One region of the Mucilaginibacter sp. PAMB04168 genome, then DNA from elsewhere that is predicted to be linked to it. Evidence: riboswitches for the same ligand, from Rfam matches in the RefSeq annotation. Region 1 holds a riboswitch; each other region holds the start of a gene.

Region 1 (5,670 bases):
TTGCCGGTGGTGATGGCGCTATACGCAAGGCCGTAGAATTTGCCGAGGATGATGAGGACCAGGCCTGGCTTGACTTGCTGGAATACAACATTACCGATAAAGACGTGGTTGTGGGCATTGCAGCATCGGGCCGTACGCCGTATGTAATTGGCGGCTTGCGTAAAGCTAATGAACAGGGCCTGGCAACCGGCTGCATCGTTTGTAATGCGCAAAGCCCTGTAGCTGCCCAGGCTCAATACCCAATTGAAGTGGTTACTGGCCCTGAGTTTTTAACCGGCTCAACCCGCATGAAAGCCGGAACCGCCCAAAAGCTGGTTTTAAATATGCTGAGCACTACCGTAATGATACAATTGGGCCGGGTAAAGGGTAATAAAATGGTGGATATGCAGTTAACTAATCATAAACTGGTTGATCGCGGAATTCGAATGATAATGCAGGAAACCGGTTTAGAAGAAGATGCTGCCACCGAACTTTTAAATGAACACGGGAGTGTACGTAAGGCGGTGGAGGCACACCTTGCAGGAAAGTGATTTGCAAATATGCAGATGTGCATTTGAGCAAAAGGGAAGATTATAAAAACCGGCAGATTTGAATTTGCATATTGAAATCTGCGTATTGGAATAAAAAATGCACGAAATAGAGCCATACTACAAATGGAGGGATGATTATGTAGCCGCAGAGGATGAGTATTCGCCTTTTTATGCTACAGTGTACAACGAGTTTGAATTTGATAAGCAGATATATAACTATTTGCTGCACCCACAATGGGATTCATTTGGCTCTAATACATTATATTTAAAAGTACTGTATGCCGATTATGATCGCGGCTACGTTATTATAGAGTTTATTGGCGAGTGGAATGATGCCATCAATAACGACATTATGTTGCTCAAACGCGAAATCATGGAGTTAATGATGGATAATGGCATCAATAAGTTTATACTTATTGGCGAGAATATCCTGAATTTTCATTCATCTGACGACTGCTATTACGAGGAATGGTTTCAAGAAGTGGAAGACGGCTGGATTGCCGGTATCAACTTCAGAGAACATGTAATACGGGAATTTAAGCAAAGCAACATCGACTATTTTATCAACTTTGGTGGCGGGCTGGACGAACTGGGCTGGCGCACATTAAAACCTTTGCAGGTTTTTAAACGGGTTGAAGAACAATTAATGCGCAGGCTTACCTAAACTTTAAGCCCTTTGGGCTGTCTAATAAGTACAATAAAAATTATCATACCTTTAACCTGATTAATTAAGAAAATGGAAAATACGAATTATCAATACGAGGATGTCATTCAGCTGGATGACCAAGCCTCATCGCGCCGGTTTATTGCCAATGTGTTTATGTGGATGTTTGTGGCATTAGGTATTTCGGCAGTTTGCGCCTACCTGTTTGCAACTGATGCAAATCTGCTAAGCAAATTTGTTGATTTAAACACTGGCCGTCGTACCGGCTTAGGTACTATTATTATGTTTGCCCCTTTAATATTTGTAATGATTATGTCATTCGGGCTAAACAAAATATCAGCACCGGTGCTTACCCTGCTGTTTGTGGTTTTTGCTGCCCTTATGGGTACCAGCCTTAGCTTTGTGCTGTTGGTTTATACATCTTCGTCGGTATTAGGTGTATTCATTACGGCCTCTGCTGTTTTTGGCATTATGGCGGTAGCCGGTTATACTACCAATCAAGATCTAACCAAATTTGGCTCATTAATGATTATGGGCTTAATAGGTATGATCATCGCTTCTGTTGTAAACATGTTCCTGGCCAGTCCGGGTTTAAGCAAAGCCATTAGCTATATTGGTGTAGCGGTGTTTGTGGGCTTAACTGCTTATGATGTGCAAAAGCTAAAACGCATAGGTGCCGGCTTGGAGTTGGGTATGGCTGATGCTAAAAAGATGGCCATTATGGGTGCTTTAACCCTGTATATGGATTTCATCAACCTGTTCTTATCCTTATTAAGAATATTCGGCAGCCGCAGATAACGTTAAATAATTATATAACAAGAGCTGCCCAAAAGGCAGCTCTTGTTGTTTGGAAGCTATTTTGCTTAAAAACTGGCATTTGCAATTCACAACGCTATTTTGCAACTTTGCAATGCTTATAGAGAAAGATGGAGGGACTGGACCCTGCGAAGTCTTAGCAACCTGTACTTACAAGGTGCTACATTCTACTTAAAACCATTCACTAAAAGGTTTTAAGACGGATAAGCGAAAGTCAAAATCCAATACACCGACTTTTCGATATAAGCATGTAATAAGATTTGAGCTATCAGATATGAAACTGACAGGATTTTGCATGCGTTTGCAAGTAAATCCTACGCTTTATCTCACATCTCTTGCCTCACATCTCATATCCAAAATATGGACATAAAAAACGAGTTAAAGAAACGCATATTAGTAATTGACGGCGCCATGGGAACCATGATACAGCGCTATCAGTTAACGGAGGAGGATTTTCGCGGGGAGCGTTTTAAAAATCATCCATCCGATTTAAAGGGCAATAACGACCTGCTGAACCTTACACGCCCTGACGTAATTAAAGCTATACATGGCGAGTACCTGGATGCAGGTGCCGATATTATTGAAACCAACACATTTAGTACCCAGCGTATATCACTGGCCGACTATCATATGGAAGAGCTGGCTTACGAGCTAAGCTATGAAGGTGCCCGTTTAGCCCGCGAGGCGGCTGATGATTATACTATTAAAACGCCCGGCAAGCCGCGCTTTGTAGCCGGCGCTGTCGGCCCTACCAACCGCACCGCTTCCCTTTCGCCCGACGTGAACGACCCGGGCTATCGTGCCGTTACTTTTGACGATCTTGCAGAAGCGTACTATGATCAGATTAGAGGCTTGGTTGACGGTGGCTCAGACCTGCTCTTAATCGAAACCATATTTGACACGCTGAATGCCAAGGCAGCCCTGTTTGCCGCCCAGCGCTATGCACAGGAATCGGGCAAGAACCTGCCCATCATGATTTCGGGTACCATAACCGATGCCTCGGGCCGCACCCTATCGGGCCAAACGGTGGAGGCTTTCTGGAACTCCATACGCCATGCCAACCTGCTATCGGTGGGATTAAACTGCGCTTTAGGGGCTAGAGAGATGCGACCATATCTGGAAGAACTCTCTAACAAAGCCGATGTATATATTTCAGCTTATCCAAATGCAGGTTTGCCTAATGAGTTTGGCGCTTATGACGAACAACCGCATGAAACCGCCCACCAGGTCGATGACTTTATGCAAGCTAGCCTGGTTAATATTGTAGGCGGCTGTTGCGGCACCACGCCCGATCACATTAAATGCATTGCCGAACGGGCAGCTAAATACTCGCCACGGCAACTACCAACGCTTGAGCCTTATATGCGCCTCAGTGGTTTAGAAGCCGTTACCCTAACGCCTCTAACCAACTTTGTGAACGTAGGCGAGCGGACCAACATTACCGGTTCGCCCAAGTTTTCAAAGCTTATACTGGCCGAAAACTATGAGGAAGCCCTCACAGTTGCCCGCCAGCAAGTAGAAGGTGGTGCCCAGGTGATTGACATTAATATGGATGAGGGCATGATTGATTCGGAAGCCGTAATGGTTAAATTTCTGAATTTGGTGGCCTCCGAACCTGATATTGCCAAGCTGCCCATCATGGTCGACTCCTCTAAATGGTCGGTTATTGAAGCCGGTTTAAAATGCTTGCAGGGTAAGGGTATTGTAAACTCAATTTCGCTAAAAGAAGGTGAAGACAAGTTTAGAGAATACGCGCGCAAGATACTGAACTACGGTGCTGCTACGGTTGTAATGGCGTTTGATGAGCAAGGGCAGGCCGATAATTATGAACGCCGTATAGAAATTTGTAAACGATCTTACGATATACTGGTGAACGAAATTGGCTTTCCACCGGAGGATATCATTTTCGACCCTAACATCCTTACCGTTGCCACCGGTTTGGAAGAGCATAATAATTATGCTGTTGACTTTATTAACGCCACCCGTTGGATAAAAGAAAATTTACCACACGCCAAAGTAAGCGGTGGTGTGAGTAATATATCTTTCTCTTTCCGCGGTAATAACGTTGTACGCGAGGCTATGCACTCGGCCTTTTTATACCATGCTATACAGGCTGGCATGGATATGGGCATTGTAAATGCCGGTATGCTCGAGGTGTACGAGGAAATTCCTAAACCTCTTTTAGAGCGTGTAGAGGATGTACTACTCAACCGCCGCGAGGATGCTACTGAACGCCTGGTAGAATATGCCGAAACGGTAAAAAGCAAAGGCAAAGAAATTGTACGTGATGAAAGCTGGCGTAATGAACCGGTACAAAAGCGACTCTCGCACGCACTGGTAAAAGGTATTGTGGAATATATTGATGTCGATGTGGAAGAAGCACGCCATCAATACGAACGCACGCTGGAAGTTATTGAAGGCCCCCTGATGGACGGGATGAACATTGTAGGCGACCTGTTTGGCGCCGGTAAAATGTTTTTGCCACAGGTGGTAAAATCGGCCCGGGTAATGAAAAAGGCCGTAGCTTACCTGCTGCCCTTTATTGAAGCCGAAAAGCTGAAAAACGCCGATGGCAACCAGCGCAGCAATGCTGGCAAGGTACTTATGGCCACCGTTAAAGGCGATGTGCACGACATTGGTAAAAACATTGTAGGCGTAGTACTGGCTTGTAATAACTTCGAGATCATTGACCTGGGCGTAATGGTGCCCGCCAATAAAATTATAGAGGAAGCTAAAAAACATAACGTAGATATTATTGGCCTTAGTGGTCTGATTACGCCATCGCTTGATGAAATGGTACACTTTGCCAAAGAAATGGAACGCGAAGGGTTTACTATCCCATTAATTATTGGGGGGGCAACCACCTCTCGTATTCATGCCGCAGTTAAAGTAGCGCCGCATTATTCGGGCCCTGCCATACATGTGCTGGATGCATCGCGCAGTGTAACCGTGTGCAGCACTTTGATGAGTAAGGAGAACCGCGACGAGTACATACAAACCATTAAAGACGAGTACGCCAAAGCCCGCGAAGCACACCTGAACAAACGGAACGACAAACGCTTCCTCACTTTAGAAGAAGCACGGGCCAATAAGTTTCAGCTGGATCTGGATGGCTCAGTAGCTCCGGCACCGTCTTTTACAGGCACCAAGGTATTTCAAGCATATCCGCTAAAAGAACTGGTTCCTTATATAGATTGGACGCCGTTCTTCCATACCTGGGAACTGCGCGGTAGCTATCCGAAAATATTTAACGATAAGAACGTGGGCATCGAAGCTAAAAAGCTTTTTGACGATGCGCAGGAGATGCTGCAGAAAGTCATTAATGGAAACTTGCTGCAAGCCAACGGCGTAATCGGTTTCTGGCCGGCCAACAGCGTAGGCGATGACATTGAGCTGTACAGTGATGAAAGCCGTACACAATTGCTAACCCGCATACACACCCTGCGCCAGCAAGGCGAAAAGGTTAAAGGCGAACCATACTATGCCCTGGCCGATTTTATAGCACCTAAAGAAAGCGGCGTGCCCGACTACTTTGGCGGCTTTGCCGTAACCACAGGTATTGGCTGCGATGAACTGGTAGCTAAATACGAGGCCGACCATGATGATTATAACAGCATTATGGCCAAAGCCATCGCCGACCGCCTGGCCGAAGCCTTTGCT
Region 2 (5,670 bases), 2.3 Mb from region 1:
GCATTGTATCTTCTAAAATGTGAACCTACAATAAAGCCTTTATCATCCAGGTATCCACCCGAAACAAAGTAGCGAGAGTCTGCACTCCCACCGCTAATGCCTAAGTCAACCTGCTGCCTGATGCCGGTACGGCTTAATGATTTGCTCCAGTCATCATTCCACAGAGGTACTGCACCCGGTACAATTTTGCCATCTAACCCTACCGGTGTAGGAAATGCGGAGCCGTAAGGATTGATTTTAAGATTACTCACCAGCTCGGTACTGGCAAACTGAGCAGCTTGTTGAGCCGTCTTACCTTGATCGAGCTGATTATTACGTAGCGCTTCCCATTGCAACTCGAAATAATCGTTCGTATTTACAAAGTCGTAATCCTTAACTGCACGTGAGGCAAAGCCGGTATTAGCGTTTAAAGTTACGGTAGGCTTAGCATTGTACTTACCGCGTTTAGTAGTGATAATAATTACACCATTTGCACCGCGCGAGCCGTAAAGTGCACTTGCTGAGGCATCTTTCAGTACAGATATAGACTCAACATCGGCCGTGTTAATGGCGTTGATATTTCCTGAGTATGGAATACCATCAACCACGTATAGCGGATCGCTCGAGGCATTAACGGAACCTATACCGCGTAGCCGGATAGTTGCTTCGCTACCAGGCTGCCCGGCCGATGCCACAGACTGCACACCGGGTACAACACCCTGCAAAGTACGGCTGATGTTTGATACCTGCCGTTTTTCAAGATCGGCAGCGTTTACAACGGATGCCGAGCCAACGTAAGTTGCCTTGTTGGCCGTACCGTAAGCTACAACAACAACTTCGTTCAAATTATTGTTGGCCGCTTTGAGTTGTACAGATAATATATTACCGCTTACCGGTATCTCTTTTGTTTCAAAACCTACATAGGTAAACACCAGCGTATTTTCGCCGCTCTGCAGGTTAATGCTAAACTTACCATCAGGGTCGGTTTGTGTGTTCTTTTTTTGTCCTTTTACATTGACGTTTACACCGGGCAAGGGTTGTGTACTACCCTCCTGCGTTACCGTCCCGCTTATTTTGCGTTCCTGTGCTTGGGCAAAGGATACCCAGCTTACCAGGAAGATGAACAGTAAAATTTTATATTTCATATCTTATTAGGTTGTTATTGAACTTGAGTTATGTTTCCAAGTTTTGTGTTAAGCTGTTCGATAGCCTTGGTAGCTACGGCTATTTGTTGCCTGGCTTCTTCCCAGTTATTCTGTTCAATGGCCTCTCTTATGCCGGGGAGCGTTTTTACGCCATAACCGGTGTAAAAACCGGGCGCGTAAATACTGTGACGATACCATGGTCTCTTAGGAAGCCCTTCTGCAATAAGTAAACTTTTCTCGGCCTGGTAAACTGCGTTGTTGAATTTTGCAGCCAGTTTAGCGTCTTTTAATGCCTGGCCACTTACCCCATTTAGAGCAGTTGCCAATTGCTTGAGCTTTTGTAATGCGTTATCAAACGCTGCAAAATCAAAACTGGGTACCTCTGGCTTCGCAACGGGTAAAATGGATTTATCCTTAGGATCATTAGCCAATTGGTAACTGTTGCTTTTTATAAGCTGGTTTTCGGTACTGTATCTTTCACGTAGCTGTTCGGTAAGTTGTTTAACCTCACCTTCGTACTGGTTAATAACTTTACCCAGGGTTACAAAGTCAAACGGCAACACGTCTGCATTGGCCAGTCGCAACACGGCGCGGCCTGCTGTTTGGGCCAGGGCAACACCATATACAAAGCTGCTGTCTTTAAAACGCACATAATCATCATACGAGTCATAAATGGAATGATAATCACCTCCGCTGTCTTCGCCACCATAACCCAGGTTAAGTGTGGGGATGCCTAAATGCTGTAAAAACGCGGAATAATCAGAACCCGTACCCAATGCCGAAAGCGTGAGCGTATCTTGCTTAAGTATCGCTTTTTGCGCTTTGGCTGATACAGCATGCACAGCATCATTAGCCCGCTTACGTTCAAAAACGCTTACGCGGGTCTGTGGATCCATCACGTCTTTAGCAATTTCGCTGGTGAATACCTCAAGCGCATGCGAACCTCCGGCACCCAAAAAGCCACGGCTGTTGCCATCGGAATTGATATAAGCTACTGCCTTTTCTTTCAGCTCCACAGCATGATCCTCCACCCATTCTGTTGAGCCGAGCAACGATGGTTCTTCGCCATCCCAAGCGCAATAAACCAGTGTACGTTTTGGTTTGTAGCCTGCTTTTACTAAGAGGCCAATGGCCCTCGCTTCTTCCAACTGGGCAGCCAAACCACTTATGGGGTCATCAGCGCCGTTTACCCAGGCATCGTGGTGATTGCCCCGTATTACCCATTGCTCAGGGAATTGGCTACCCTTTATTTTGGCAATTACGTTGTAGGCGGGCACTAAATCCCAGTTATGCTCTATTTTTAAATGAACCTTTGCTTTGCCCGGGCCAACATGATAAGTAATGGGCAGTGCTCCGCGCCAATCTGCCGGTGCAACCGGGCCACCCAATGCAGCAAGCAACGGTTGTGCATCACCATAACTAATGGGTAACACCGGAATCTTTAAAATGGTCTGCGCCTCGCTTTTGTCTAATCTTTTGGCTTTTGCAGTTGCCCCAACATTCGGCGTTAAAGGATCGCCCGGGTAAATAACCATATCCATCACAGAGCCGCGCTGCACGGTCTGGTCATTTTTGAACGGACCTTTAGGATATACCTCGCCCTGGTAAAAACCATCGTCTTTAGGATCTGAATATATTATACAGCCAATGGCTCCATGCTCATAAGCTACTTTTGGTTTAATACCTCTCCACGAGCGGCCATATTTGGCAATTACTATTTTTCCTTTTACATCAATGCCCAGTTTGTTAAGCTGCTCGTAATCATCGGGCAAGCCGTAATTCACATATACCAATTCGCCGGTTACATCACCATCGGCTCCCCAGGCATTATAGGTGGGCAACTGCCCTTCCTGCCCTGATGTGGCATCCTCGGCAACAGCCGGTTCCTTAAGTTTTGCTGTATATCGAGTAGGATAAGTAAGCTCAAGCAATCGCGTTTTCGGCGTTGGAAACAACACTTGGTACGTTTCGATACGAGCATCCCATCCATACTCTTTAAACTTTTGTAAAACGGCTTGTGCTACGGCCTTTCCTCCGGGCGAGCCCAAATGGTGAGGACGTGCAGCCAATTCTTTAATATTATGGCCAATACGCACATTACTTATGTGCTTATCAAAGTCTTTTTCTGCCTGAAGTTGTTTAGTTGCAGCTGCCGCCGTGAAGCCCTTAATGTTTGTGTTTTGTGCGTATGATGTAGCATAACCGGCAAAGCATAACACTGCCAGCATCCTTATTTTTTTCATAAAGAAATTTATATTTAAATAAAAAGAGGGTGAGAACCTGGATCGGTAAGGTTACTCTATAAATAAGACGAGATCAACAGCAACCATTGCTTGTACAAGCAACATCATTCGAAGAGTGGATACAGGCTATTAGTTTAAAAAAGCCGGTTTTAGAGTAAAAATTAAAATTCATAAAATTGTAGATACATTTAAATTGCCTTAGCGCTTTGAAATAATGCCACCGGGTTGCCTACAGCGCCTAAAACTTAATAACCCGATGATGAGGTGTGAGGATGGATTCGAACCACCGTACAAGGTTTTGCAGACCCCTACCTAACCGCTCGGCCACTCCACCATTGCTTTTAAAGCGATGCCTTTAACAAAGGTTTGTTTGCTAAATCGTCTATCACTTTTACCATTTCCGTGAATTCGTTTACGTCGTAAAGCCTCGTCAAAAAAACTATCTTACCACTTTGATCGATAACTACATTACGTGTAACACCAGCTTTTTTATCAGCAAAGCGGCCAAATATATCGGCGCCTGGATCTAAAGCCAAAGGATAGGTTACCTGTATATCCTGGCGAAACTTCTGCACTTTCTCGAGTGGTTCGTCACGGTCTACACCAATAAGCACTACGTTTTTATTCTGGTAAGCCTTCCACACGTCTGTTTCCAAATGCGGCATTTCTCTGCGGCATACGCTGCACCAGCTAGCTGTAAATTGCAATACAACCACTTTGCCGCGTAACTGCTTCAGGGAGGTTTTCTTTCCGTTATCTAACACTAATTCAAAATTGTCGGGCGCCTGGTCTCCTACCTTAACCAGGTATCCTCTGTCTGCATTTGCGGCGGTTGCAACTGGAGATGATTGTTGCGCAGCGCTTTGCGTTTGCGCATTTGATTGAAATGCGGCCGCAACAATTACAGAAGCTGCAAACATTGCTTTGGAAAGAGATTGTAATAGGTAATTTTTCATAATCATATAAGTTGATTGCTCTCAATTTCAAATACTTATACCAGCGAGACTGTAAATGGGCGATGAACAAGCAAAACTTGTATCTTATCATTCTCTCTCATTTGAGGAGCAGGAATTAGCACCTTTTACCTTTTGAGGTGGTATAGGTTGCTAAGACTTCACAGGGCCTTTCCCTCAGTCTTTCTGGATAAGTAAATCAAAGTACGTTATTTAACACTGCAAATATAGCTATATATTTTACATAGTCTATAGATTTAGTAGATAATTTTCAAAATGAAATAAATGTGACACAAAGAAACGTACAAGTTAGTCAGATACAGGCGCAGTTATACCGAATTGTATATGCATAGGGAAGATTGGCCGGCAGTTTCTAAAGGTTCCAAATAAGCCTATTTTTGTGGTAAGTAACGGCTTTGTATTAGCAACTGGGTAATTATGGAACTTGTTGCAATGCGTGGTGACTTCCTTACTAATGCTTATCCTTTTATTACAATTAAGCGTGATGATACTGGATGCTATGATTCAATCATCATTCACCTTCAAATAGATATCCGCTATAAGCCAAACCTGTAGCCACACTTTTAAAATTGTCGCCCGAATTGAGGTTGACGTGAGGAAACTTTTCTTTGAATATGTTTTGAACACTCCCAACCATTGAAGTGCCACCAGTTAAAAAAATACTGTCGACATTGCTGGGTTCTATCTTGTTGTGCGATATAAATTCGTCGAGGTAGTTGGCAATTCGGGTTACGTCTTTGGCAATTATTTGTTCATAAACCGACAGTGGAACATCCTCTTCTATGTCAATATCCATTTCATGGTAAGCGAACCGAGCAGTGTCTGCATTAGAGAGTGTTATTTTGGTTTTCTCAATACACCTGAACACAGAGTAACCCAAGTTGTGTTCAATAAGCGTAATCAGGTTTTTGAATTGCCGGTCTTTCCCCGAAAAGTAATAATAGTCTTCAATATCCTTTTTAATTCGCTGGCCATTAAAAAAGTTCATTTGCTCCCACGAGCATATATTGGCAAAAAGTGATTTAGGCACAGTTAACCGCTTGCCCGGGGTAGCTTCATATTGTGTATGCTTGCCAAAATAGGGCGTACCTTTTTCCCACATAAATGCGGCATCAAAGCTGTCACCTCCTATGTAAATACCACCTGTGGCCATCATGTCGTTCTTCCTGTCTTTGCTCCCCGCTTTCTCTGGATCAAGAACCAAATAAGTAAAATCAGTAGTACCTCCACCTAAATCTGCAACCAGTACATTTTCCTTTTTTTGCAAAGTTCTTTCATAAGCAAAAGCAGCGCCGATTGGCTCAAATTGAAAGCGGACCTCCCTGAACC
Region 3 (5,670 bases), 1.8 Mb from region 1:
GATGCCGATGATGCGGTAGTAGAGATTGCTACCGATAAGGTTGACTCTGAGGTACCCTCGCCGGTTAGCGGTGTGCTGGTTGAACAATTGTGCCAAAAAGATGAGGTAGTACAAGTAGGCAGTCCTATAGCTATTATTGAGGTAGAGGGTGAAGAACAGCATGTGGTTGAAGCCGCCCCTGTTTCATCACAACCTGAAGCGCCGATTATGGATCCGGAGCCGGTTCCTGAAGCTGTAGTGGAAAAAGAAATACCGGGTTTGGAGCACCTGACCAAGCCTGATGTGCCGGCCATACAATCATCAGGTATTCGTTTTTACTCGCCGTTGGTACGCAACATTGCCAATCAGGAAGGCATCACTCAGGCAGAGCTTGACGGCATACCAGGCACCGGCGCCGAAGGTCGTTTAACTAAAGATGACCTTTTAACTTACCTTGAGAAACGCCAGCCATCACCTGCTCAGGCACCACAGGCATTGGCTGCAAGCTATGCTCCAAAGGCGGCACAGCCGGCTTATACACCACCACCCACACAAACTTACCGTACCTCTGGCAGTGACGAGATCATTGAAATGGACCGCATGCGCCGCTTAATTGCCGACCATATGGTAATGAGCGTTCAAACTTCAGCGCATGTAACCTCTTTTGTAGAGGCCGACGTAACAAATTTAGTTTACTGGAGAGAGAAGATCAAAGCTAAGTTTGAGGCCCGCGAAGGAGAAAAGATTACATTTACACCTATATTTATTGAAGCTGTGGCAAAAGCTATTGCCGATATGCCAATGATCAACGTATCTGTAAACGGTACCCAGATCATTAAAAAGCGAGATATTAACATAGGGATGGCTACTGCGTTGCCCAATGGTAATTTAATTGTACCGGTTATTCGCCGCGCCGATACGCTTAACCTTACCGGCTTGGTTAAGAGTGTAAATGACCTAGCCAACCGTGCCCGTTTGAATAAATTACGGCCTGATGATACAGCCGACGGTACTTTCACGGTTACTAACATAGGTATGTTTGGTAATATTATGGGTACCCCCATTATTAACCAACCGCAGGTGGCCATTCTGGCTATTGGTACCATCAAGAAAAAACCTGCCGTATTGGAAACCCCAACCGGTGATGTAATCGCTATACGCCACATGCTGTATTTATCCATGTCGTATGACCATAGGGTAGTAGACGGCGCGTTAGGCGGTTCATTCCTGAAGCGTGTAGCTGATTATCTGGAGCATTGGGATTTGAACAGGGAGTTATAAAAACAAGCCAACTTGTGTGCTGCTGTAATGTGTGCTTAATTGCTAGTGAAAGAGTGACGTTTTTTTATCAAGTAGTATTAAAACTACCGGTATCAAAAAGGTTATAAGCCAAACCAGCCAGGCAATTGATCTATTTCTTTTGTTATTAAAGTCACTGTCTTTGAACTCATTGTATATCCTTTCCGATTTACCATCCTTTAAACAAAAGACATAAATGAATCCAAATGACAGGAAAATACTTGTTGCTTCATAAATTAGGCGGCTTTGATACGAGTATCCGCTAAAAAATTTTATAATCCACGTTAAGGTTAAAAGCAGGCTAAAGATGCTTAGTCCCATCACCAAGGTTGCTCTGAACCAATATGGAGCATCATTCCTGAAGTTCCTTTTAACGAAGTGGTTGTAGAAGGTGAAATAATAAAACCGTATTAACATGATAAATCCAATTATTCTTTCCTGAAGGAATTCTTTCAATGATCAAAGTAATTCATTCCCAATTACATTACTTCGATTGGGAATAAAAATTATAAACATTAAACAACCGCAATCATATCTTCAGATCTGCGCCTCAATAAATATTTTTAATAATACTTGGTATTTTAAAATATTACGCATTACCTTTGTGCAACGGTTTAAATACCATAATCAATTACCCTCCGTAGGTTTTTGATTTATAAAGAAGCGGCGAGAGATCAGGCTCACTGACCCGCTGGCAACCCTCCGATGAACGGAGAAGGTGCCAATTCCTGTCCCGGTTTGGATATACAGCCGGGGGATATAAGTTAATAGCCATGAAACGATTTAACTGCTACAACACTACTGCTAATTTATTAGTTACCCCAACGGGTACGCCATCAACCTGCAATATAGCCAACGGCTTTATGAGCATGTGTTGCTGTTAGAGGCACAACACGTACGTCATTTCCTGCATTACTTAATGCAATAATGTAACGTGTTTACGCTCAGGCACCGCTATAGCCTGTCCGTACGCCACCTCCGCTTATAGCAAATTCAACAAGTTTTAAGCACAAATCTAAACAGCAACAACCATGTCAACTTCATCTTTAAAATTCGAAACTTTACAGTTACACGCCGGTCAGGAAGCCGACCCTACAACCGGTTCGCGGGCAGTGCCCTTATACCAAACCACCTCATACGTATTCAAAAATGCCGAGCATGGCGCTAACCTGTTTGCCTTAAAAGAATTTGGCAACATCTACTCACGTATCATGAACCCCACTACAGATGTGTTCGAAAAACGTATAGCAGCATTAGAGGGTGGGGTGGCAGCGTTGGCAACCGCGTCGGGGCAAGCGGCACAATTTTTAGCGCTTAACAACATCTTACAAGCAGGCGATAATTTTGTTACCTCCCCGTTTCTGTATGGCGGCAGTTATAACCAGTTTAAAGTAGCCTTTAAACGACTTGGCATTGAAGCCCGCTTTGCGAAAGACGACCAGGCCGAAAACTTTGAGCCATTAATTGACGAGAAAACTAAAGCCATTTACTTGGAAACCATCGGTAACCCAGGCTTTAATGTACCCGATTTTGACAAGATAGCTGCACTGGCCCGCAAGCACGATTTGCCGTTGATAGTTGACAATACCTTTGGCGCAGGAGGCTACCTTTTTCGCCCAATAGAGCATGGAGCCAATGTGGTGGTAGAAAGTGCTACAAAATGGATTGGCGGCCACGGTACTAGCATTGGCGGTGTAATAGTAGATGGGGGCAACTACAACTGGGGAAATGGCAAGTATCCACAATTCAGTGAGCCATCAGATGGTTATCACGGTTTAGTTTTTTCTGACGTATTTGGTGTTAACGGGCCGTTTGGCAATATTCAATTCATTATTCGTGCACGGGTGGAAGGGCTGCGAGATTTCGGCGCTTCACAGTCGCCATTTAATTCGTTTTTACTGATACAAGGGTTAGAGACACTTTCATTGCGTGTGCAACGCCATGTTGATAATACACTTGAACTGGCCACCTGGCTGGAGCAGCACCCGCAGGTAGCTAAAGTAAATTATCCGGGTTTAGCGTCGTCACCCTACCACACATTAGCTAAAAAATACTTAAAAAATGGTTTTGGCGCTGTACTCTCATTTGAGTTGAAAGGCAGCAAAGAGAATGCTGCAAACTTCATTAACAGTTTGCAGCTAGTAAGCCACCTGGCTAACGTGGGCGACGCTAAAACGTTGATTATTCAGCCAGCTGCAACCACACATCAGCAGTTAAGTGATGTGGAGCAGGCTGCTGCCGGTGTTACGCCAACGCTTTTACGCGTAGCCGTTGGCATTGAGCATATGGACGATATAAAAGCCGACTTTGAACAGGCATTTGCGAGCATAAAGTTGCAAGAGGCTCAGCTGGCCGAACTTAACTAACCGGCAGGCAGCTGAAAATTAACATGCCGCCGCAATAGATTTAATTTGATTAATAGTATGACTGGTACCGCTTGTAAGCCAGGCGGGCCGGTTTAAAATAACAATGAGTATACAGACATACCGATACAACGGCACTTTTGAACTGGAATCAGGAGCGAAACTGGAGAACCTTGAGATAGGCTATCATACTTATGGCCGGTTGAACGAAGCCAAAGATAACGTGGTTTGGGTTTGCCACGCCCTAACCGCCAACTCAGATGTGTTTGACTGGTGGAAAGGTTTGGTAGGCGAGGGTTACTTTTTTAATCCTGACGAACATTTTATCATTTGCGCCAACGTATTGGGATCTGCTTATGGTACTACCAGCCCGTTAAGCATTAACCCGGCTACTGGTCAACCTTACTACCTATCTTTTCCGCAGTATACCACGCGGGATATGGCCAATGTGCACCGCTTACTTGCAGCGCATTTAGGTATCAAAGATATTTGGGTGTTGATAGGCGGCTCATTAGGCGGCCAGCAGGCATTGGAATGGAGCATTATAGAACCTGAACGCATTAAGCAGTTGATTTTGATTGCCACTAACGCTAAACACTCGCCCTGGGGCATTGCCTTTAACGAGTCGCAGCGCCTGGCACTTAACGCCGACGCTACCTTTAACAACGGAACACCTGACGGCGGCAGCGCAGGTCTCAAGGCAGCCCGCAGCATGGCCCTTCTATCATACAGAGGTTACAAGGCCTATAATATCAAACAGCACGAAGAAGATGATAACATCACCGATAATTACCGCGCTTCGAGCTACCAGAGCTACCAGGGCGATAAGCTGGTGAACCGCTTTAATGCCTACAGCTACTGGTACTTAACCAAGGTGATGGACTCGCACCATGCCGGTCGTAACCGCGGCGGATTAGAGAAAGCGCTTGGCACTATCAAAGCGCAGACGCTGGTTATCGGCATTAAGTCTGATATTTTGTTCCCGGTAGAGGAGCAGCAATATTTATTTCAGCATATACCAAAGGCAGCTTACGCTGAGTTTGACTCGTTTTATGCGCATGATGGCTTTTTAATAGAAACAGAAACCCTGACTAAGATCATCTCTTCATTCATCAAAACCGATGTAAGAGGGAAAATTATTGAATTACAAAAGATAGCTTAATGAGTAAAAAACTAACTATTGGTTTATTTGGATTTGGCGTTGTTGGACAAGGATTATATGACATCATCAGAACCAAAAAACTGAATATTGAGATAAGAAAGATTGCCATAAAGGACCCTAACAAACAACGAACCTTACCTGCCGAACTTTTCACAACCGATCGCGACGAAATTTTAGAAGATCCGGAAATCAATACCGTTGTTGAGCTGATCAATGATACCGAAGCCGCTTTTGAGATCGCATCAAGAGCTTTATCTACCGGTAAGAACGTAGTATCAGCCAGTAAAAAAATGGTGGCCCTTCATTTACAGGAACTCATTAACCTGCAAAGGGAACACGGAACCTCTCTGCTTTATGAAGGTGCCGTGTGCGGTAGTATTCCCATCATCCGTAACCTGGAAGAATATTATGATAACGAACTGCTGCATTCTATAAGTGGAATTTTTAACGGTTCTTCAAACTATATTCTTTCTAAAGGTTTTATCGAAAACCTGGATTACGATACCGCCCTTAAACAGGCTCAGGACTTAGGCTTTGCCGAAACCGACCCAACTATGGACGTAGGTGGTTATGATGCAAAGTTTAAGCTGGTTATTGCCGCCGCCCATGCCTACGGCATAGTGGTTAAGCCCGAAGAAGTGCTGAACATAGGCATTCAAAATCTATCGGCTTATGATTTGCAATACGCCCGCGAAAAAAAGTTGAAGATTAAATTGGTGCCTGTTGCCAAAGAACTTGATGATAAGCACGTAGCGCTTTTTGTGCTGCCCAAGTTTGTAAACGATACCGAGTTTTTATACAACGTAGAATACGAATACAATGGCGTAACCGTACAGGCCGCATTTGCCGACCAGCAATTCTTTTTTG

Evidence for each region. Region 1 has a riboswitch for S-adenosylmethionine ahead of metH (methionine synthase). Riboswitches for the same ligand answer to the same signal wherever they lie in the genome.
Region 2: another riboswitch for S-adenosylmethionine. It lies ahead of ABDD94_RS11310 (TlpA family protein disulfide reductase); the one in region 1 lies ahead of metH (methionine synthase).
Region 3: another riboswitch for S-adenosylmethionine. It lies ahead of ABDD94_RS09380 (O-acetylhomoserine aminocarboxypropyltransferase/cysteine synthase); the one in region 1 lies ahead of metH (methionine synthase).

The regions. Positions count from the first base shown of each region.
Region 1 is NZ_CP155079.2:405,504-411,173, reverse strand. Features, by position in the region: gene murQ (N-acetylmuramic acid 6-phosphate etherase) at 1-530, shown strand, start outside; gene ABDD94_RS01505 (hypothetical protein) at 628-1,194, shown strand; gene ABDD94_RS01500 (Bax inhibitor-1/YccA family protein) at 1,267-1,992, shown strand; SAM riboswitch class I at 2,106-2,220, shown strand; gene metH (methionine synthase) at 2,371-5,670, shown strand, end outside.
Region 2 is NZ_CP155079.2:2,664,266-2,669,935, reverse strand. Features, by position in the region: gene ABDD94_RS11325 (TonB-dependent receptor) at 1-1,124, opposite strand, end outside; gene ABDD94_RS11320 (transferrin receptor-like dimerization domain-containing protein) at 1,139-3,367, opposite strand; tRNA gene ABDD94_RS11315 (tRNA-Cys) at 3,630-3,701, opposite strand; gene ABDD94_RS11310 (TlpA family protein disulfide reductase) at 3,709-4,323, opposite strand; SAM riboswitch class I at 4,405-4,517, opposite strand; gene ABDD94_RS11305 (Hsp70 family protein) at 4,853-5,670, opposite strand, start outside.
Region 3 is NZ_CP155079.2:2,180,770-2,186,439, forward strand. Features, by position in the region: gene ABDD94_RS09375 (dihydrolipoamide acetyltransferase family protein) at 1-1,260, shown strand, start outside; SAM riboswitch class I at 1,929-2,044, shown strand; gene ABDD94_RS09380 (O-acetylhomoserine aminocarboxypropyltransferase/cysteine synthase) at 2,310-3,644, shown strand; gene metX (homoserine O-acetyltransferase) at 3,748-4,803, shown strand; gene ABDD94_RS09390 (homoserine dehydrogenase) at 4,803-5,670, shown strand, end outside.